DNA from 2 places in the Cobetia sp. 2AS genome. Region 2 is predicted to be linked to the other one. Evidence: riboswitches for the same ligand, from Rfam matches in the RefSeq annotation. Region 2 holds a riboswitch; the other holds the start of a gene.
The links. A riboswitch is a leader RNA that binds a small molecule or an ion and turns the genes downstream of it on or off. The one in region 2 is predicted to bind thiamine pyrophosphate.
Positions count from the first base shown of each region.

Region 1: another riboswitch for thiamine pyrophosphate. It lies ahead of QD356_RS03100 (ABC transporter ATP-binding protein); the one in region 2 lies ahead of thiC (phosphomethylpyrimidine synthase ThiC).

Region 1 covers NZ_JARWKQ010000001.1:717,328-727,856, reverse strand. The annotation lists gene QD356_RS03110 (potassium/proton antiporter) at 75-1,784, opposite strand; gene QD356_RS03105 (hypothetical protein) at 1,922-2,887, opposite strand; TPP riboswitch at 3,065-3,178, shown strand; gene QD356_RS03100 (ABC transporter ATP-binding protein) at 3,237-3,989, shown strand; gene QD356_RS03095 (ABC transporter permease) at 3,986-4,753, shown strand; gene QD356_RS03090 (ABC transporter substrate-binding protein) at 4,936-6,240, shown strand; gene QD356_RS03085 (MFS transporter) at 6,354-7,622, opposite strand; gene QD356_RS03080 (alpha/beta fold hydrolase) at 7,619-8,443, opposite strand; gene QD356_RS03075 (LysR substrate-binding domain-containing protein) at 8,652-9,560, opposite strand; gene QD356_RS03070 (YeiH family protein) at 9,775-10,529, shown strand, end outside.
Region 2 covers NZ_JARWKQ010000004.1:46,467-56,995, forward strand. The annotation lists gene QD356_RS12050 (sugar dehydrogenase) at 1-1,022, shown strand, start outside; gene QD356_RS12055 (TIGR04283 family arsenosugar biosynthesis glycosyltransferase) at 1,554-2,264, shown strand; gene QD356_RS12060 (TIGR04282 family arsenosugar biosynthesis glycosyltransferase) at 2,281-2,982, shown strand; TPP riboswitch at 3,117-3,243, shown strand; gene tenA (thiaminase II) at 3,390-4,049, shown strand; TPP riboswitch at 4,210-4,350, shown strand; gene thiC (phosphomethylpyrimidine synthase ThiC) at 4,477-6,486, shown strand; gene QD356_RS12075 (peptidylprolyl isomerase) at 6,614-6,892, opposite strand; gene QD356_RS12080 (phasin family protein) at 7,093-7,461, opposite strand; gene QD356_RS12085 (nuclease-related domain-containing protein) at 7,928-9,223, opposite strand; gene QD356_RS12090 (GNAT family N-acetyltransferase) at 9,343-10,529, opposite strand, start outside.

The sequences.
Region 1 (10,529 bases), on a different contig from region 2:
AATGGGGGCGTCGTAGTGTGTGAAGCGCAGGCGCAGGTGCAGACACAGGCTCAGGCCCTGACACGGACTCAGGCTCAGTGCAGTCGCAGGCCGACCTTGGTGATGCGATTGCCTTCCACCTCGTTCACCACCCAGTGGATGCCATGCCAGTCGACATCGTCGCCGACCACCGGCACCCCGCCGACCCGACGGGTGATGAACTCGGCGATGGTCAGGTGGTGCTCGCCCTGGGAGAGCGTCAAGCCGTAGACATCGGCGATATCCTGCATGTTGGCATCGCCTTCCAGCGTGAAGGTCCCGAAGAAGGCGCGCTGCTCGTGCTGCAGACTCTCGCCATTGAACATGCGGTTGAGGCTCGGCACATCACACGAGCGCCCCACCACGCACAGCACATCCTGCTGATGCAGACAGGTGCTGCCCTTGGGGTGGATCAGCACCTTATTGCGGAACAGCGCCCCTACCTTGGCCCCCGACGGGAAGCGCAACATGCGCAGCGCCACGCCTTCCAGCGCCGTGTTGTCGACGCGATAGACCAGCATCTCATAGTCATTGACCGGCATGATGCCGAGCAGGTTGCGGCGACTGGGCTGTGCGCCCGGTGGCACCACCACCCTCAGCTTGCGCGCCATCGGCGCCAGCGACGAGCCCTGCACCAGCAGCGAGATGATGACCACGAAGAAGGCGACATTGAAGTAGAGACCGGCATTCTCGACCCCGGTGATCACCGGGAAGATCGCCAGCACGATCGGCACCGCCCCTCGCAATCCGACCCAGCTGATGAACCACAACTCACGCCAGCGGAAGCGGAAGAACGGCTTGAGACACAGGATGACCGCCAGCGGGCGCACCACCAGAATCAACGCCACGCTGAGGATGGCGGCCGGCAGCGCGAACTGCAGCATGGTCGAGGGCGAGACCAAAAGGCCCAGCATCAGGAACAGCACGATCTGCGAGAGATGCGCCAGACCATCATGCACCGGCAGGATGTGCTCCAGATGCCGGCCGGGGTGATTGCCGATCATCAGGCCGCACAGATAGATGGCGAGGAAACCGCTGCCGCCCATCTCGTTGGTGGTGGCGAACAGGCTCAAGCCCAGCGCCAGCGCCAGCAGCGAATAGAGGCCGGGCGCGAGGTCCAGATAGCGCATCAGGCGGGCGATCAGCCAGCCGCCGGCGATGCCCATGGCGGCGCCGACACCGAACTGCAGCAGGAAGCTCATGATGCCCGACGCGACACCGGAGAGCTGACCGGTCAGGATCTCGGCCAGCGTGATGGTCAGGAAGATCGCCATCGGGTCGTTGGTGCCGGACTCGATTTCCAGCGTCGCACCGACACGCTCATTGAGGTGGACACCCTGGCCGCCCAGCAGCGAGAAGACCGCCGCGGCATCGGTGGAGCCGACGATGGCCCCGACCAGCAGGCCTTCGATCAGGGTGAGGTCAAACAGCCACATGGCCAGAAGGCCCACCAGGCCGCTGGTCATGAAGACCCCGACGGTGGCCAGCACCAGCGCCGGTTTCAGGCCGGCACGAAACGTGGACAGCCGTGTGCGCAGGCCGCCATCGAGCAAAATGAGCGCCAGCGCCAGGTTACCGATCATGTAAGCGGATGAGGCGTCGTCGAACTGGATGCCCAGCACGCCATCTTCACCCGCCAGCATGCCAAGGCCGAGGAACAGCAGTAGCAGCGGCATGCCAAGACGCGCCGAGACGCGGCTGGCCAACACGCTCAAGGCGATCAGCGTGCCTGCCAGCAAGAAATAATAATTCAGGTTCTCTACCACGAGTGCTCCCCCGCCAAGCCCTACATCAGATCTCGAGTGACGTCCACGACGACTCACCCACAGTATTCCATGTCAGCGATGGGGCTGCAGAGAAATTTCACACCTTTCATGTACTTGCAGTGTGCAGCACGCGGATTTCACGCCAGGCTGCGCGGCGAGACCCAGGCCGGGGCTGCCGCAAGCTCAGCATAGGACCGCGGACCGAAGGCCTCCATCGCCCACAACAGCGCACGACACAGCTCACGCTGGCCATCGAGATCGATCATGCGCCCATGGCGCGAATAGCCCTTCATGAAGGCCTGACGCTGCTCCGGCGTTTCCAGCAGCAACTCCACCAGCGCCCAGTCGAACTCGATCGGTGCCCACACCAGCGCCTCCCAATCGCTCCATACCCAGCCGGTGGCAGCGCACAGGTATTGATCGGCGCGCATGTCCGGCAGACACCACACCGCGCGAGTCGGTGCCGGGAAGGTGCGCTTGAGCAGCGTGCCGAGTTCCGCGCAACGCGGGTGATGGGCGAGAAAGCGCGTGACACGGGTATTCCAGTGCAATAGCGGCATTGGCTGCGCCAGCGGCTGACCGAAGCCCGACACCGTATCCTGATGCAGGCGACCGAGCTGGTCGCCCAGCAGCTCACAGAAGGTGATGCTGAGATCACTCGGCTGCCCGCTGGACCACGGCAGGTGCCAGATGGGCGCGCCATCGAGACGCCCGAGAAAGGTCAGGGGCAGCGGCGGAATCGGCAGGCGCGCGGGCAAGGCGCCCGCCAGTCGCGTCAGGCCCTCCGGGGTCGCCCAGCGATCGGCGCCGAAGACCCCGCGCATGGCGCGCCAGAAGGGGTCATGGTCTGGGCCGGTGCGCGCCAGCTTGATGAGGCCGGGCGTGCCGCCACGCTGGCGCCATAGCCAGTTGGCGCTATCCGGCCAGGCGAGTGCCAGCGGCTCGAGCGGTTGGCCCAGATAGGTCGAGAGCCGGCGGGTCAGTGACTCCTCGGGCCAGCCCCTGGGCACGGGACGCGGCTCGCCAACGGCCTCAGCCGTGCTCGGCCGCCGCGGGGGAACGGGATAACTGGAACAGGTCGAGAGATCCGGTGTGTCGGGCATGATGATCTCCTTGGGCTACACGTCTTGTTACAGTAAACCTCAGCATACCCAAGGCGTGGCACATCGGCATAGTCCGTTTCGCCCCACTCAGGAAAGCCACCGCCTGCCCTGCCCGCCTGCCCTGCCCACCTGACCCGCGTCGGACAAGACACCGGCAAGACAGTGACGTTACACTGTCGGCCTGGATGGGGGTGCCCGAGGATGGGCTGAGAGCCGCAGCGATACGTCGCGCGACAACCCCTGGAACCTGATCCGGTTGATACCGGCGGAGGGAATCCCCGACGCGTGCCCTGCATGGCGCGTCACCTGCTTCCTCCTGCCGGCACGCCGCCTGACCACGGAATTGCCTGTGTCGCTGGGACTCACCCTCAACAACGCACGAATCGATTACGCCGGCCACACGCTGTTCCGCGATATTTCCGCGCGTCTGGAGGCCGGTAGCTGGACGGCACTGCTTGGGCGCTCCGGCTGCGGCAAGAGTTCGCTGCTGCGCCTGCTGGCCGGCCTGGAGATGTCAGACCTCCACCAGCTCGACCTCGCCACCGATGACGGTCAGCCGCTGACCGACCGCGTGGCCTGGATGGCGCAGCAGGACCTGCTGCTGCCGTGGCGGCGCGTCATCGACAACCTGTGGCTGGGCGATGACCTGCGCCGGCGGCCGCGCAATCGCAAGCTTGCCCATGAGCTGCTGGCCGCGGTCGGGCTTGAGGGCCGTGAGCAGGCCTGGCCGGACGCCCTCTCCGGCGGTCAGCGCCAGCGCGTCGCCCTCGCCCGCACGCTTTACCAGCAGGCACCGGTCGTGATGATGGATGAGCCGTTCTCGGCGGTGGATGCCATCACCCGTCTGGAGCTGCATGATCTGGCCAGCCGCCTGCTCAGGGGCCGCACCGTCCTGATGGTGACCCATGACCCGCTGGAGGCATTGCGCCTTGCCGATCAACTGCTGGTGCTGCGCCCCTCGCGCATCCCGGGCCACGGCGCCGAGCTGGAACGCCTGCCGGGGCTTGGCGCCGCACGCCCGGTGCCGCTGGATGACCCGGCCCTGCCACCGGCGCAGGCGCAACTGATCGCCCGCCTGCGTGATAGCGAGGAGGCCGCATGAAACGTCTGCACGCCATGCGTCACCTCGTCATCAGCGCGCTGCTCCTGCTGGGGCTGTGGCAGCTGATCATTGCCGTCACCGCCGTACCACCCTACATTCTGCCCACACCGCAGGCCGTGCTCGAGGTACTGATCCAGAAGGCGCCGCTGCTGGCCCATCACGCTGGCGTCACCATCAGCGAGATACTGGCCGGGCTGGTGCTGGGCATTCTGCTCGGCCTTGCCACCGCGCTGGCGCTGGCCTTCATTCCCCGCCTGCGCCGCACGCTGCTGCCGATGCTGCTGATCAGCCAGGTGATACCGCTGTTCGCGATCGCGCCGCTGCTGGTGCTGTGGCTCGGCTATGACATGCTGTCCAAGGTGGTGATGGCGACGTTGATCATCTATTTCCCGGTCGCCTCCACCGGCTACGACGGCCTGCGTCAGACCCGACAGGGCTGGCTGGATCTTGCCCATACCCTGGGTGCCAGCCCATGGCGCCGACTGATCCACATCCAGCTGCCCGCCGCGCTGCCGGCACTGGCCTCCGGCATTCGCATGGCCGCGACCGCCGCCCCCATCGGCGCCGTCATCGGGGAATGGGCCGGTGCCAGTCAGGGGCTGGGCTATCTGATGCTCAACGCCAACGCGCGCATGGAAATCGACCTGATGTTCGCCGCCCTGCTGGTGCTGGTCGCCTTCTCCCTGCTGCTCTATTTCTCGCTGGATGCGCTGCTGCGCGCCCTGATGCCATGGCACCGCGACCGGCTGACACGTCTGAGCTGACACGCCTGAGCTGATACACCCGGGTCAAGACGACTGGCCTTCGGGCAGACACTGCATGACCGCATGACCGCAAGATCGCGTTACCGAAAGACGCAACGACGCTCGACACAAATTGCATGAGCCTGACGACTGCCGCCCACGAACGGCAGCACCACTACCCTGTGATCACAAGGAACTCCGCCATGTCTCTTTCGTCATCGGCGCCACGGCGCAAAGCGCAGCCGACACGTTCACCGCGTGCCTCACTGCTGTCCACCGCCTTCGCCACCCTGCTGACCACGCTGTGCCTGAGCAGCCTGCCAGCCACCGCCATGTCGGCCCACGCCGCCGAGGCAGAACCCGCCACCAGCACCCAGTCAGCGCCGGAAATCGTCGCTCAACAGGCCGAGGTCGGAGTGAACGGCGACTCGGCCGCCTCGGCGCCGGTGGCAAGCCAGGAAGCCGTCGAAGCGACCGCCGGCGCCGCCGAACAGGCGAAGAACGGTACTGAACCGACCGCGGATGCCCCGCCAGCCGCCAGCGACGAACAGAGCGCTGATGCTGACTCCAAGGACGTTGCCAATGACGCTACCAAGGACGCTGCCACCGCCGAGCAGCCATTGACGCAGTTCAAGGTCATGCTCGACTGGTACACCAACCCCGGCCACGCCCCGCTGGTGCTGGCGCAGGAGCTGGGCCTGTTCAAGAAGCACGGCCTTGATGTCGAGCTGATCGCCCCCGCCGACCCGAGCGTGCCGCCCAAGCTGGCCGCCGCCGAGCGCGTCGACATCGCCATCAGCTATCAGCCGCAGCTGCACCTGCAGATCGATCAGGGCCTGCCGCTGGTACGTATCGGCACCCTGGTCGCCACGCCGCTGAATGTGGTGGTGGTACGCGCCGACAGCGACATCCAGTCGATCGCCGACCTCAAGGGCAAGCGGGTCGGCTACTCGGTCGGCGGTGTCGAGGAAGTGCTGCTATCCACCATGCTGCAGCACAGCGGCCTGACGCTGGATGACATCACGCTGACCAACGTCAACTTCTCGCTGACGCCGTCACTGCTGACGCGCAAGGTCGATGCCGTCACCGGCGCCTTCCGCAACTTCGAGCTGGCCCAGATGGCCCAGGAAGGCGTCAAGGGCCGCGCCTTCTACATCGAGGAAGAAGGCGTGCCGACCTATGACGAGCTGATCTTCGTCGCCAACAGCGACAGCTACGAGCGCAAGCAGACCCAGTACGCCGGCTTCCTCGCCGCCGTCGGCGAAGCCACCGCCTGGATCATCAATCACCCGGACCAGGGCTGGGAAATGTTCCGCGACTCCGACCCGGCACTGGATACCGAGCTCAACAAGGAAGCCTGGTACGCCACCCTGCCGCGCTTCGCGCTGCGTCCTGCCGCGCTGGATGCCGGCCGCTACCGTGACTTCGAGGACTTCCTGTTCGAGCGCGGCATGATCAAGAAGCGCCAGTCGCTGAGCCACCTGGCCGTCGACGTCAACGCGCCCTGAGACGCTGAGCGCTTGAGCGCGCCCAATGCAAAACGCCCTGCCGGAGATTCCGACAGGGCGTTTTGGGTTCAGGACCGGCTCACTCTCGCCGTCTTGTGCCTATTCCACAAGCGCTAGCGGCGTGCCAGGCGACGCGACAGCCACAGAATCTGCAGCGGCTGAATCACCAGCGCGATCATCAGCACCGCGACCAGCAGCGGCATGCCCTCCAACGCGCCGCTCGGCGTGCTGACCAGCAGTCCGGCGCCTACATAGCTGCCGGCGGCAGAACTCAGATGCTGCACGGCACTCTGGGTGCTGGTGAAGGCTGCCCGCTCGTGGTCGGCGGGAATGAAGCTGTTGAGCGTATTCTGGGTCACACGCCGCGCCGACGAGAACAGCATGTAGGCGCCAAAACCGATCCAGATCAGCGACGGTCCCGGCGAATGCAGCAGGAAGGCCCAGCCGACCAGCGCCGTCATCAGGCAGGTGATGGTGCCCGGCCAGACACAGCCATAGCGATCACACAGCCGTCCCGTCAGCTGCATGCCGACCAGCGACAGGCCGCCACCGATCATGTAGAGCCCACCGAGATCCTCGCGCGGCAGGCCCAGATTGAACAGCAGATAGCTTGCCAGGTTGGGAATCACCAGGAAGTTGCTGAACATCGCCGTGGCGATCAGCGCCAGCCCCAGCCGATGGTCGGGCTGGGCCAGGATGGCCAGGATCGTGGTGCCCTTGCGGCTGCGCTGACGCGTCTCGGGGTTATCGAGATGGCCGCGGATCGGCGGCAGTATCCAGGCCAGCAGCCCGCACACCAGCAGCGCCAACAGCGCCACGGCGCGAAATGGCGCCTGCCAGCCGAAGCCCTGCGACAGCCACAGCGCAAACGGCAGCCCCAGCACCGAGGCCACCGAGAAGGCGCCCATCACCAGGCCCATGGCACGCCCCCGGCGTACTCCCGGCACCACGTCGATCACGATGGCCAGCGCCGTCGCCGCCGCCGGCCCGCCGAACAGTCCGCCCAGCATGCGCGCCGCCAGCAGGGTCTCGAAGTCGGTGGCGAAGCTGGCGATCAGGTGACAGAGCGCCGCACCGAACAGGAAGCCCAGCACCGCCCAGCGCCGGTCGAAGCGATCGGCGTGTCGCGTCCACAGCAGAGTGCCCACCGCGGCGGCCAGCGGATAACTGCCGACGATATAGCCAAGGTGATCCAGCGGAATGCCCAGCGAGGTGGCAAAGTCGGGGCCCAGCGCCATCACCATGGTGAAGCCCATGATGACGGCGAACTGCAGCAGGGTGACCAGTGCCACCACCAGGCGCTCGTGGGTGGTCACCGGCGGGATGACCCGCTCGCTCGCGGCCGGCTGACGATTTTCGGAGTGACGGCTCGGCGTACTCAAGCGCGTGCGACGCGATCAAGGAACGCCACCACCGCCTGCTGGAACTCGCTGGCACGCTCGGCGTGCAGCCAATGGCCGGCCTCCAGCGAGTCATCTTCCAGCGCAGGGAAGTGCTCGCGCATCGTCGCCAGGCCCTCGGACTGCACATAGTTGGAGCGCGAGCCCCACAACAGCAGCGCCGGCAGCTCGACCGGCCCCTGACCGTGCGGCGCCTCGACGACCTGCGGGTAGCCCGCCGCGATATGGTCCAGCCCGACGCGCCAGCCCATGGCGCCATCGTCGAGACGCACCAGATTGGTGGCGAGGAACTGGCGAATGGCCGGGGTATCGACATGCTGCGCCATCACCGTATCAGCCTCCTTGCGTGAGGCCGGGCGCGCGTCACGTACCGCCTCGAAGGCGGCAAAGATATCGTCATGCCCGTGGCCATAAGCGACCGGCGCGATATCGGCGACCAGCAGGCTGCGCAGACGCTCGGGCGCCTCGAGCGCGACCTGCATGGCGACCTTGCCGCCCATCGAGTGGCCCAGCAGGTCACAGCGCTCGATGGCGAGGCTGTCGAGCAGCGCGATGACATCCGCGGCCTGCTCGGGGTAGCTCATGCCGGCCACGTGCGGGCTGCGGCCGTGGTTGCGCAGATCCACCGCAATCACGCGGCGCGTCCGCGACCATGACTTGATATGCGAACGCCAGTTGTCGGCACTGCCGAACAGGCCGTGAAGAATGACCAGCGGCGTCGCGTCCTGCTGGCTCGTTGTCTGTTCCTCGGCGCCATCACGAGCATCGCTCTCGTGGTAATAAAGCTCGACCGTTGTGCTCATCATCATCTCCATGGACGCTAGACAGACCGTTACGCTCCCCGTGGCTCAGGCGCAGTAGCTCAGGCGCAGTAGCTCAGGCGCGGTAGCTCAGGCGCGGTAGCTCAGGCTCAGTGGCGTGGCTCAGCGGCGTGGCTCAGCGGCAGCCGGCTCGCGGGGAGCGCCTATGTTAGCAAACTATCAAGCGCGCGGCGGCTCCGTCCTCGACGGCTCAGCGCGGGCTGGCTTCCAGATAGACCTTGACCGCCTGCCACAGCGGGCTGCGATAACGCTCCGGGTGCCACAGCATCGAGAAGCGCCGCTTCAGGTTGAGCTGGGGCGTGGCCAGCACCACCAGCTCGCCACGCGCGATCTCGGCCGCCACCGACAGCCGCGACAGACACCCCAGCCCCAGCCCGGCGAACACGGCCTGCTTGATAGCCTCGTGCTGGCCCAGCTCCATGCGCACCTTGAGGCGCTCGATCCGCCCGTGCAGTGCACGCTCGAAGACCGCCCGCGTGCCCGAGCCCCCCTCGCGCAGAATCCAGTCGGCCGTGGCGAGGTCCTCGTCGCTGAGCGCCACGCCACGCACGGCCAGCGGATGGCTCGGCGGCGCCACCACCACCAGCTCATCCTCACGCCAGGTCTGACTCATCAGGCGCGGCGCATGGCAGTCACCCTCGATCAGGCCGAGTTCGGCGTCATAGTTGAGCACCGCTTCCACCACCTGATGGGTATTGCGCAGGCGCAGATTGAGCTCGGTACCCGGATGTTCGCGCATGAAGGCCCCCGCCAGCCCCGGCAACAACCAGGTGCCGATGGTCGCGCTGGCGGCGATTTCCAGCTCGCCACGCAGGTTGCCATCCACCACGCCGGGCTCACGCGCCTCCAGCTCCAGCGCGTGGGTCTGCTCCAGCAATTGCTCGGCGCGCGCCAGCAGGCGACGGCCATTGGCGTTCAGGGCCAGACGGCGGCCGAGGCGCTCGAACAGCTGCACCTCGAGATGACGCTCAAGCTCGGATAGCCCCTGACTCGCCGCCGATTGCGACAGGCCGATCTCGCGCGCCGCGGCACTGACGGAGCCATGGCGGGTCACCGCCACGAACACTTGCAACTGGCGCAGCGTGATGTGGATCTGCATATCGGTTTTTCCGGTATGTAATAAAAGAATAATCGACTAACTGCCGAATAATATTCCCGAATAGACTAATCATCAAACCAGAGACACTAAGCAAGCGACGCAGACTCAAGCGCCCTTGCCGATGACAGCCGTGCACCCCACGCCAGCGCACGACCCATAACAAGACAGGCCATGTTCCGCACGGGATAGGCCACTTTCCTCAAGGAGAATGCTCATGGACGCACAGACCCTGACTCCCCCCGCCACTGCCGAGCGCTTGCGCCGCATGTTGCCGGGCCTCGCCCTGTGTGGCGGCCTGACCCTGGTGGGACTGGCATTGCATTCCATTCCGGCGCTGGCCTCCACCGGCATCAGCCCGCTGGTTTTCGCCCTGCTGTGCGGCATCGTGGTCGGCAACCTGCCGATCACCAGCCGGCACGCCGCGGCGCTCTCCCCGGGGCTGCATATCGCGACCAAGAAGCTGCTGCGTCTCGGCATCATCCTGTTCGGCCTCTCCATCACCCTGCAGCAGATTCTCGGCCTGGGCTGGAGCGTCGTCTTCCTCGATGTGCTGGTGATCACCGCGGTGCTGAGCAGCGGCTACTTCATCGGCACGCGCTGGCTGGGGCTGGACCGCGACACCGCACTGCTGACCAGTGCCGGTTCCGCCATCTGTGGCGCCGCGGCGGTACTGGCGACCGAATCGATGATCAAGGCACGCCCGGCGGCCACCGCCATGGCCGTCGCCACGGTGGTGCTGTTCGGCTCGCTGGCGATGCTGGTCTACCCGCTGCTCTACCCGCTGAGCGGCATGCATGAAGGCCTGTTCGGCATCTATATCGGTTCCACCATCCACGAGGTCGCTCAGGTCGTGGCCGCCGGTGAAGCGGTCGGCCCGGACGCCCTGGCCAATGCGCTGATCGTCAAGTTGATGCGCGTGATGATGCTGGTACCCTTCCTGCTGCTGTTGCCGAAGCTGTGGGCCATGCG
Region 2 (10,529 bases):
GCGAGCTGCTGATCGGTTCGCGGGCCGAGCGTGTCTATCGCGCTCAGCTGACGCCGGACGGCAACCTCTCTGCCGTGAAGACGCTGGTTGAACTGTCGGGCTACCCTCACTCGCTGGTGGTGCGCAGTGACAAGCTCTATGTCGCGACCACCGCCGCCTTGCTGGTCGCCGACTATTCACCCGGCGAGGCTCTCACCCGCGATGACTTTCGTGAGCTGATCGCCCTGCCCGGCGGCGGTGGCCACAACTCGCGCACCTTGAGTCTCGGGCCAGATGGTGGCCTCTATCTGGCGCTGGGCATCCAGGGCAATTGCTCGAATCAATACCTTGCAGGCAGCGAGCAGGGCTACTCCTTCAGTGAACGCCGCGGTGGCGTGCTGCGCCTTGAGGAATCCGGCGATGCCCCGCACTGGCAGCCCTGGGCCAGCGGGCTGCGCAACCCGGTAGGCCTCGCCTGGCAGCTGGGCATGGAAGATGAGCCGCGTCTGCTGGCCACCAACAACGGCCCCGACCACTGGGGCTATGAGCAACCTCGCGAGCTGGTGGTTGCTGCCCGCGAAGGCAGCTTCCATGGCATGCCCTGGTATCAGTGGGTCGATGGCCGCTGGCAGGCGGATGATTGCATCACGAGCGATTCACCGCGTGAGCGTGACGAGATTGCGCCGCCGCTGGCCGAGATCCCCGCTCGCAGTGCACCGATGGGAATCGCGGTGGTACCGCCAGAGCATCCATTGGCTGCAGACATGGATGTCGTGGTGGCAGTCCACGGCAGCTGGGGCACGGCGCCCTCCGGCAACGCCGCGGGTGACCCGGCCAGCCGCCGTGAGCCTCGCCTGCTGGGCCTCAAGCTGGCGACGCCAGACACTGCAGCACGCCTGGTGCCAGTGCTGACCGGTCTGCAGGACAGCAGTAGCGGTCAGCGCTGGATTCGCCCGCTCGATGTCCTGTTCGGCCCTGATGGCAGCCTGTACTTCACCTCAGATAGCGGCGCGGCTGGCCTCTATCGCCTCACCTTCGATTGATGGCCTGACCTCCAGCAGAACGGGCTTTTGATAACCGAGGCCCTGGCCCTTATTCACGCGCTCTCTCCAAGCCCTCTCTCCAAGCCCTCCTCTCCAAGCCCTCTTCTCCAAGCCCTCTTCTCCAAACCCTCTCTTCCGGCTCTCTTTCCAGGAGCTGTCTGGCAGAGGGCCTATGAATGCAGCGCTTGCCTGCTGCAGACTCAGAGACCTGCCTTGCATGCCCCGCCTTCGAATTACAGAAATGTAGTCCTGTATCCCCGCATGCACCCAATGGCCAGCTAGGCATTGTGTGGCCATGGAGCGACACTGGGTCGACGCCAAGCGTTTAATGAACGATGACGCGTTGAGAGAGCGTCTCTCGCCCGTGCATCCAGCCTACGAACTCCTGCGTATGATCCAACGAATACGCCATCGTCGGAGCCTGCCGCCATGAACCAGCCGCCACCCCCAGCATCACGGACGCCCGCCAACCGGGACTCCCTGTCGAGCACATGCACGCACCTGACGCGCGCTCCCTGGCTGAGCATCGTGATGCCGGTGCATGACGAGGCAGCCGGCATCGTGCAAACCCTGATTGCCCTGAGTCGCCTGCGCGCGGGGGGTGACTGTGAAGTGATCGTGGTGGATGGCGGCTCTACGGATGACACCCCCTCACTGGCCCGACCGCTGTGTGATGTCGTGCTGAACAGTGAGCCGGGCCGGGCACGCCAGATGAATGCCGGAGCTGCACGTGCACGCGGAGAATGGCTGCTGTTTCTGCATGCCGATACCGACTTGCCCGACAATGCGCTGGCATTGCTGAAAGAGGCCGTCACGACGCATCGCCGCAGCGACTGGGGCCGCTTCGATGTCAGCATCAAGGGCGAGTCGCCGTGGTTACCGATGATCGCCGCCATGATGAATCTGCGCTCGCGGCTGACCAGCATCAGCACGGGCGACCAGTCCCAGTTCGTGCAGCGCTCGACCTTCGAGGCCATCGGCGGCTTTGCCGACATGCCACTGATGGAAGATGTCTGGCTGAGTGCCCAGCTCAAGCATCTGACCCCGCCAATGAACCTGACGGCGCGCGTCACGACCAGCGGTCGGCGCTGGGAGACCCATGGCGTCTGGCGCACCATCGTCAAGATGTGGGGACTGCGGCTGGCGGCCTGGTGTGGCGTCTCCCCTGCACGTCTGGCACGCCTCTACGGCTATCGCGCCGCAGCGCAGGCCTGTGAGCAGCGCGGCATGCCCCATGCGTGATACGGCATTGCCTACCTTGCCCACAGTTGATGCCGCGTCAGAGGTGCGCCCGACTCTCATCATCTTCGGTCGCCTGCCCATCGCCGGCCACTGCAAGACACGCCTGATCCCCGCACTCGGCCCCGAGGGCGCAGCTCGACTCTATGCGCGGATGCTGAGCCATATCGTTGACCACGCCTGCGCCGCGCGCCTCGGCAAGGTAGTGGTGATGCTGACGCCCTCTGCCGAGCCGTCGAGTCAGGCACCTGAACAGGCGGCTCTGCGGGTAGCGCTGGAAGCCCGGCTGCGAAGCGTTGTCGATGCCTCTGCCGACCTCACCTTCGAGGCGCAGCCACAGGGGGAGCTCGGTGAGCGAATGTCCCGGGCCATGGCCCGACATCTGCCCGAGGGGCCGGTGTTGCTGATGGGCTCCGACCTGCCGGCGCTGGACAGCCAGCGTCTGCGCGAGGCAGCCCATAGACTGCGCACTCACGACGCGGTGCTGCAGCCCACCGACGATGGCGGCTATGGCTTGATCGGCCTCAAGGCGCCCTGCCCGCAAGCCTTTCTGCTGCCCCGCTGGAGTCATGCCCATGTCTGCCGGGACACTTTAGAGCTGCTGGCCAAGGCCGGGAGAACGGCCGCTTGCCTGCCGGTCAGCTGGGATGTCGATGAGCCACGTGACCTTGCGCGACTGGCGCGCCACCTGCCGGCACTCATGGCCAACATTGCCGCTTGAGGCTTCCATAAATAAGCCCGCTTGAGGCTCTTCACACGTTCGACATGCCTCCCAAAGTCGTATGCATTTTTGCTCACACTGCCCTTCTTCTGCGCTGCAGGGCTGTTACACTCGCTGCATCGTGACTCATATGTCACAGCTTGACGGGGTGCCGGTAAGACCGGCTGAGATGTCATGCGCAGGCAATGTCCTTGCGTGAATGACGATCCCGCCGAACCTGATCCGGCTAGTACCGGCGTAGGGATCAAGCGCGAAGCGATGCCACTCGATATCGTCACCACTTTCTCACGGTGACTGTCGGCACCTCCCCCGCTTTTCCCCTGCTCCTGTTCCGGTACTGGCCACGCTTGCGCCAGAGACCTGTCGCCCCATCACGGGTCGTCAGCACGCTCACCGAGGGATGCGTCATGCCTAGTTTCAACGACCTGACCAGTGCCTGCGCCGAGGAATGGCGTGACTATCTCGAGCACGACTTCGTTCGCCAACTGGGCGAAGGTCGTCTGCCGGAGGAGTCCTTCCGCCATTACCTGCAGCAGGACTACCTGTTCCTGATCCACTTCGCGCGCGCCTGGGCGCTGGCCGCCTACAAGAGCCGCACCCTCGCGGAGCTGCGTCAGGCCACGGCCAGTCTCGACACCATCCTCAATACCGAGCTCGATCTGCATATCGGCTACTGCAGCGAGTGGGGCATCAGCGAGGATGACCTGAGCGAGCTGCCGGAATCGCGCGCCACCCTGGCCTATACCCGTTACGTGCTCGATTGCGGCCAGCGCGGCGACCTGCTCGATCTTCACGTGGCGCTCGCGCCCTGCCTGATCGGCTACGGCGAGATCGCCGAGTGGCTGCTCGATCAGGACACCACCGAGATCGAGAACAATCCATACGCGGACTGGATCGCGATGTACTCAAGCGATGACTTCAAGGAAGCCGTCGAAGCCGAGCGTGAATGGCTGGATGCGCGTCTCTCGGAGGTCTCGGAGCGCCGACTGGGTGAACTGGTCGATGTCTTCCGGGACGCCACGCGACTCGAGATCGACTTCTGGCAGATGGGCCTCGATCGCGCTTGAGGCATCACAGACTGACGTCCCGGCGCTCGCCATGAGCCGCTCGGGATGACGCCATCCTCCACGGATGGCATGGCTGACAGGCCAACAGAGCCTGGATGCGAGAATGCTCCCCGGGGCAAGCCTGACGCTTCGGGCAACACCCTCTCGCATTGAAATCTGAACACGCTTGACGGGGTGCCGGTGGAACCGGCTGAGATCCTGCATGCATGCTTCGCCGCCCTGACGCGCGAGCTTGCCAGCAAGGGGTCCCGTGGAACCTGAACCGGTTAGGACCGGCGTAGGAATCAAGCTGATGGCCAGCCGCTGCGCGCGGCCGCCTCGCTCCCGGGCCACCTGTTGGCAAGGAGTCGGCGACGACCATCCTCTCCCTGCGCACGGTCTTCCCATGATGACGTCAGCCGTGACGTCGCCCTTTGAGGAGACCTGCATGAGCACTGCCCCGACGACACAAGACCCGCAAGCCATCAACGCCGCCGAGTCACCGCTCGGCTCGCAGCCTGATGCTGCCCCCAAGGCACGCGCGCGTGCCGGTCGCAAGGATGGCAGCCGCCACCTCGCCAGCGAAGCACAGGTCGACGCCGCCGCCATCGCGCCGCTGAGCGGCTCGCGCAAGATCTATATCGAAGGCTCCCGCCCGGACATCCGCGTGCCCATGCGCGAGATCGGCTGCTCGCCGACCCAGACCTCCAGCGGTCTGGAAGAGAACCCCCCGATCGTCGTCTACGATACCTCCGGCCCCTACACCGATCCGGCGGTCGAGATCGACATCCGCCAGGGTCTGGCGCCGCTGCGCGAGAAGTGGATCGAGGAACGCGGTGATACCGAACAGCTCAATCAGCTGAGCAGTGAATATGGCCGCGTGCGCCAGGCCGACCTGCGCCTGTCGTCACTGCGCTTCGAGCTGGACCACCGCCCGCGTCGTGCCCTGCCGGGCAAGAATGTCACCCAGCTGCACTATGCGCGCCAGGGCATCATCACCCCGGAGATGGAATACATCGCGATTCGCGAAAATCAGCGTCGCATCGCGCTGCGCGACGAATATCAAGGCAGTGAAGCGGTCGAGGCCATCCTCGGTCACCAGCACCCGGGTCACAGCTTCGGTGCCAACCTGCCTGAGGAGATCACCGCGGACTTCGTGCGCGAGGAAGTCGCACGTGGTCGCGCCATCATCCCCGCCAACATCAATCACCCGGAAAGCGAACCGATGATCATCGGCCGCAACTTCCTGGTGAAGGTCAACGGCAACCTGGGCAACTCGGCGGTCACCTCCTCCATCGAGGAAGAGGTCGACAAGATGACCTGGGCGATCCGCTGGGGTTCCGACACCGTGATGGATCTCTCGACCGGCGCCAACATCCACGAGACCCGTGAATGGATTCTGCGCAACTCTCCCGTGCCCATCGGCACGGTGCCGATCTATCAGGCGCTGGAGAAGGTCGATGGCGTGGCCGAGAACCTCGATTGGGAGATCTTCCGCGACACGCTGATCGAGCAGGCCGAGCAAGGCGTCGATTACTTCACCATCCACGCCGGCGTCCTGCTGCGCTATGTGCCGCTGACCGCCAGTCGCGTGACCGGCATCGTCTCGCGCGGCGGCTCGATCATGGCCAAGTGGTGTCTGGCGCATCACGAGGAAAGCTTCCTCTATCGCCACTTCGAGGACATCTGCGAGATCTGCAAGGCCTACGACATCAGCCTGTCACTGGGCGATGGCCTGCGCCCGGGCTCGGTGGCCGATGCCAATGACGCCGCCCAGTTCGGTGAGCTCGAGACGCTCGGCGAGCTGACCAAGATCGCCTGGCAGCACGATGTCCAGGTCATGATCGAGGGCCCGGGTCACGTGCCGATGCACCTGATCAAGGAGAACATGGACAAGCAGCTCAGCGAGTGTGACGAGGCGCCCTTCTACACCCTCGGCCCGCTGACCACCGACATCGCCCCGGGCTACGACCACATCACCTCCGGCATCGGTGCCGCGATGATCGGCTGGTTCGGCTGCGCCATGCTCTGCTACGTGACCCCCAAGGAGCACCTGGGCCTGCCCAACAAGGACGACGTCAAGACCGGCATCATCACCTACAAGATCGCCGCACATGCCGCCGATCTGGCCAAGGGTCACCCGGGCGCGCAACGCCGTGACAATGCGCTCTCCAAGGCGCGCTTCGAGTTCCGCTGGGAAGACCAGTTCAATCTCGGCCTGGACCCGGACACCGCGCGCAGCTTCCACGACGAGACGCTGCCCAAGGACTCGGCCAAGGTCGCCCACTTCTGCTCCATGTGTGGGCCGAAGTTCTGCTCGATGAAGATCACCCAGGAAGTGCGTGATTACGCCAATGAGCATGGCCTGACCGGCGATGCCGACAGCGTGATGGCCGGCATGCAGGAGCAGGCCGACAAGTTCAAGCGTGAAGGCAGCCAGCTCTATCAGGAGGTCTAGGCGAGCGCCTGATACACAGGAAAGCTGACTTTCTAAGCCACAAAAAACGCCCCGACCAGTGATGGCCGGGGCGTTTTCGTCACATCCTGCCAAACGCTCATGACATCTCATGAGCGTGACAGAAGGCTCACGTGCGGCTGGTAACTTCCAGCAGGTGATAACCGAACTGGGTCTTCACCGGGCCCTGCACGGTGTTGATCGGGGCGCTGAACACGACTTCGTCGAATTCCTTGACCATCATGCCCGGGCCGAAGGCACCCAGGTCGCCGCCACTGCGGCCGGACGGGCAGGAGGAGTGCTCGCGAGCGGCATCAGCGAAATCGCGGCCGTTCTCGATTTCGGTCTTGAGAGCTGCACACTGTTCTTCGCTGGAAACGAGAATATGACGCGCTGTGGCCTGTGCCATGTCTATCACCTGTCACTGATCGAATAAATGCCGCCGGCAATCACCGTCGGCGTGGCAGGTCATTGTGGCCCAAGGCAGCGCTCGCCGCTAGCATCGCGCGCCTCCCCACCTGCTCAGCAATACTCCAGACACGCGAACGCCCACCCGGAAGACCGGATGGGCGTTGGGGACGCTCGCCTGAGAGCGTCGGCAGCAGTCGCTTACTTGGCGACTTTCTGCATGGCCTCGGAGGCGGACTTGGCGTTGCTTTCTGCCAGTTCCTGACCTTTCTTGGCGTATTCCTGGTTCAGCTCGACCACTTTCTGGGTGTCGTTCTGCAGCTTCTCGCCCAGAGTCTTGACGGTTTCCTGCTGCTCCTTGACGAAGTTCTTCAGACCTTCGCTGTCCTTGATCTCGAGCATGGAACGCGCCTGGGTCAGGGAAGCATCAGCATAGGACTTGGTCAGTTCCATCTGTGCGCCGATCAGCTTCTCGCTGTAATCGATGCTCAGAGCGCTGAACGCACGCAGCGGAGACAGGAACATATCGTCGAACTGCTGAGCGGACTTCTCGAAGTTGGCATTGAACATGTAGGCACCCTCCAGGGTATTGGCATCACGCTGAAATGAACCGGAGCGTTGCTCCGTTCGGTTATCAGGACTGAACCGGGCTGGTGCACCGTAGTGACCGAGCCATCATTATCAAGCCGTCACTATCAAGCCGTCGCGGTCAGATAGTGCTATCGACCAGGTTCCATCCTCGCTGCAACGCAGCATAAGACAGTCTTTGTTGCACTGCAACATCAAAAACATCGCAACGACTGGTCTGTACGCCCTGGTTGATGCAGTTGCTTGATTGCACTGGAGAAAAACAATCAGAAGTCGAAAAGAAAATTGACGCCTTGGGGCCCCGTCATGCCACACACTACGCCCTGGAACGCCAGACTGGGCCAAAGTGCTGGGCCATAGGCTGGGAGGATAGAGGGCTAGGGCAGAGGGCTGGAACAGAAGCCCGAAGCTGAAAGGCTGAACTTGAGGAGAGCTCCGTGCTGCTGCCTCACAGGCATGAGCCGTCGCGACAGCGTTTGCAGAGCAGGCGCCCGCCCAGCGCGCGTGCCTGATCTGCCTGGCGACATAAGTCGACACTCTGGGTGGAAAGCCACCGCCGACAGCCCTGGCAGCGCGGCAAGCCTTCCTCATCCTGCGACTGGGCGGAAGACGCGCCCTGCTGATTGTCGGCCGCAGCCCCCGGCTGCTCGCCTGCCGCCTGCGGGCTAGCGGGGCCTTCTCGGCCATCATGATCCAGAGCCTGGTGCCCGGGCTGCCAATGCGCGGCCTGGAGCCCTCGGCCCCCAAAACCGCACTGCCGTTTCAGGGCAGCCGTAGATGTCACGCCACGCTGGACCGCCAGCGTCGTGTCATCCGACGCCCCTTCCATGTCATCGGACTCTGCCGCCATGGCAGCGCTATCGCCTGAGGCCCGCGCCAGCTCTTCAGGCGATAGCGGCGGTTGCCATAGATAGGCCAGCGGGGATACCTGAGTGGCAGCGTCGCCATCCGTCGCACGCGTGTCAGCGGCCAGGCCCAGCTCCGCCACCCAATCCGTATTAGGGGCCACATGCTGGGTCGCGATGGCGCGCCCCAGCTGGCGCAGGCGGCGCTGATCGAGGCGGTGGGTAAAACTGCGCAGCCGTGTCACGTAAGCGGTCTTGCCGCTCACCTGCAGGCACTGACGCTTGAGGCGCGCGAAGGACAGCAGCGCACGACTGTCGACGATGTCTTCCGGCGGTCGACTGACCTGAGCCGCATCGGCCACCACGATGCGATAGCGCAATTGCGGCTGCAGGGTCATCCCCAGGCGCACAGGCAACAACGAGGAGGCCTCCAGCCATTGCACGATGGCGCGGCTACGCTCAGGGATCATCTGCAAGGGACACGGCGTCACGGCATGTGCCATGACACCATCTTCGCCTGAGGGGGTCTCGCCGCCCTGCGCGACTCGTCCGCCATAGGCCAACAGCTCACCGAAGGGAGTGATCGAGAGCGTCAGATCAAAACAGGAGGCGTCCAGCACCCAGACCTGCATGAGGCTGTTGATCAGCAGGTGATCGATCTCGATCACGCCCTCTGCCTGCGCCAGCCGCACATCATGCAGCACCACCCAATCATCCCGCGTCCCCAACAAGGCATCCAGCTGGCTTGCCAGCGCACGGCGACGCGCCTGACGGGCACGTATCGCACGCAGGGCCTCCAGCACCTTGTGGCGCTCGGGCGCGGCAAGCGCAGCATCCTGCGCCAGCACCTCGAGCACCAGCAGGTCATATTCCCGTGAATCGCAGTCCTTGATCAGCATGGGCGCCTCTGGATTAGAGCATTCATATATAACTCAGTGTAGTGCTCTATTCGCAATCTTTCTTGCCTCTGACTCCGCGGGAGAATCCGCCAGCGGATAGCAGTGACGGAGACTGAGGGTCATCGCTCCTGCGCTGGCTGGGGCGCGGGCTCCCGGTAAGGCAGCATTGCCGTCACCTGCTGACGCGCCTTGCTGAGCCAGCGTGCCTCCTCCTCGACCGCCTCTGCCACCGCCTCCTGAAGCCCGGGATGCATCAGCCAATGCAGCGACCCGGTGGCATACGCCGCGAAACCGCGACTGATCTTGTGCTCACCCTGGGTGCCGGGATCGAAGCGCTTGAGCCCTCGCTGCAGGCAGAATTCGAGCCCCTGGTAATAGCAGACCTCGAAGTGCAGACAGTCGGCATGGACTTCGCTGCCCCACCAACGACCATACAGGCAATCACTGCCGATCAGACACAAGGCTGCCGCCACCGGCGCGCCCTGCTCATCACGCGCCTGCACCAGCAGCAACCGCTCGGGCATGCTGCGTCTGAGCTGCTGGAAGAAATCGAGCGGCAGATAAGGGCGCTGGCCGCGCTCGAGATAGGTCATGCAGTAGCAGCGGTAGAAGGCCTCGATATCGTCAGGGCCAATCTGCGCTCCCTCGAGCCTGGCCAGCGTGAAGCCTTGCTCGGCGACCTTGCGCCGCTCGCGACGGATCTCCTTGCGCCGTTTGGAGCGCAGACTCTCAAGCCAGGTGGCAAAGTCCGGCTCGCCGCGTGACTGCCAGTGATATTGCATCCCGGGACGCGAAATCAGCTCCGGAATCGCCGCCTGCCAGTCTTGCCGCTCCTGTGCCGAGGCAAACAGCAGATGAAACCCGCTGTGCTCATAACGACGCAGCGCACTACCCGGCTCAGCCGCGGGTGCGATGCCGGCCTTGAGATGCGGCCACAACCACTCAAGCAAGGCACGCCGGGCTGCGGGCGACGTCAACTGTGGCGAGGTGACAAGGCGTGGGCCATCGCTGGGAGTGAACGGCACGGCAGTCAACTGCTTGGGATAATAGCGCCCACCGGCCTGCTCCAGGGCCTCCGCCCACTGCTGGTCGAACACATATTCGCCACGCGAGTGCAGCTTGAGATAGCGCAGCAGCCCCGCCAGCAAGCGGCCGTCGGCGTCTCGCACTACCAGATGGGCAGGATGCCAACCACTGCCGGCGCTGGCCGCACCACAGCTTTCCAGCGCGCTCAGATAGGCATGCTGCAGAAAGGGATAGTCATCGCCTGCCAGCGCATTCCATTCACTGGCGGTGAGGGCGTCGA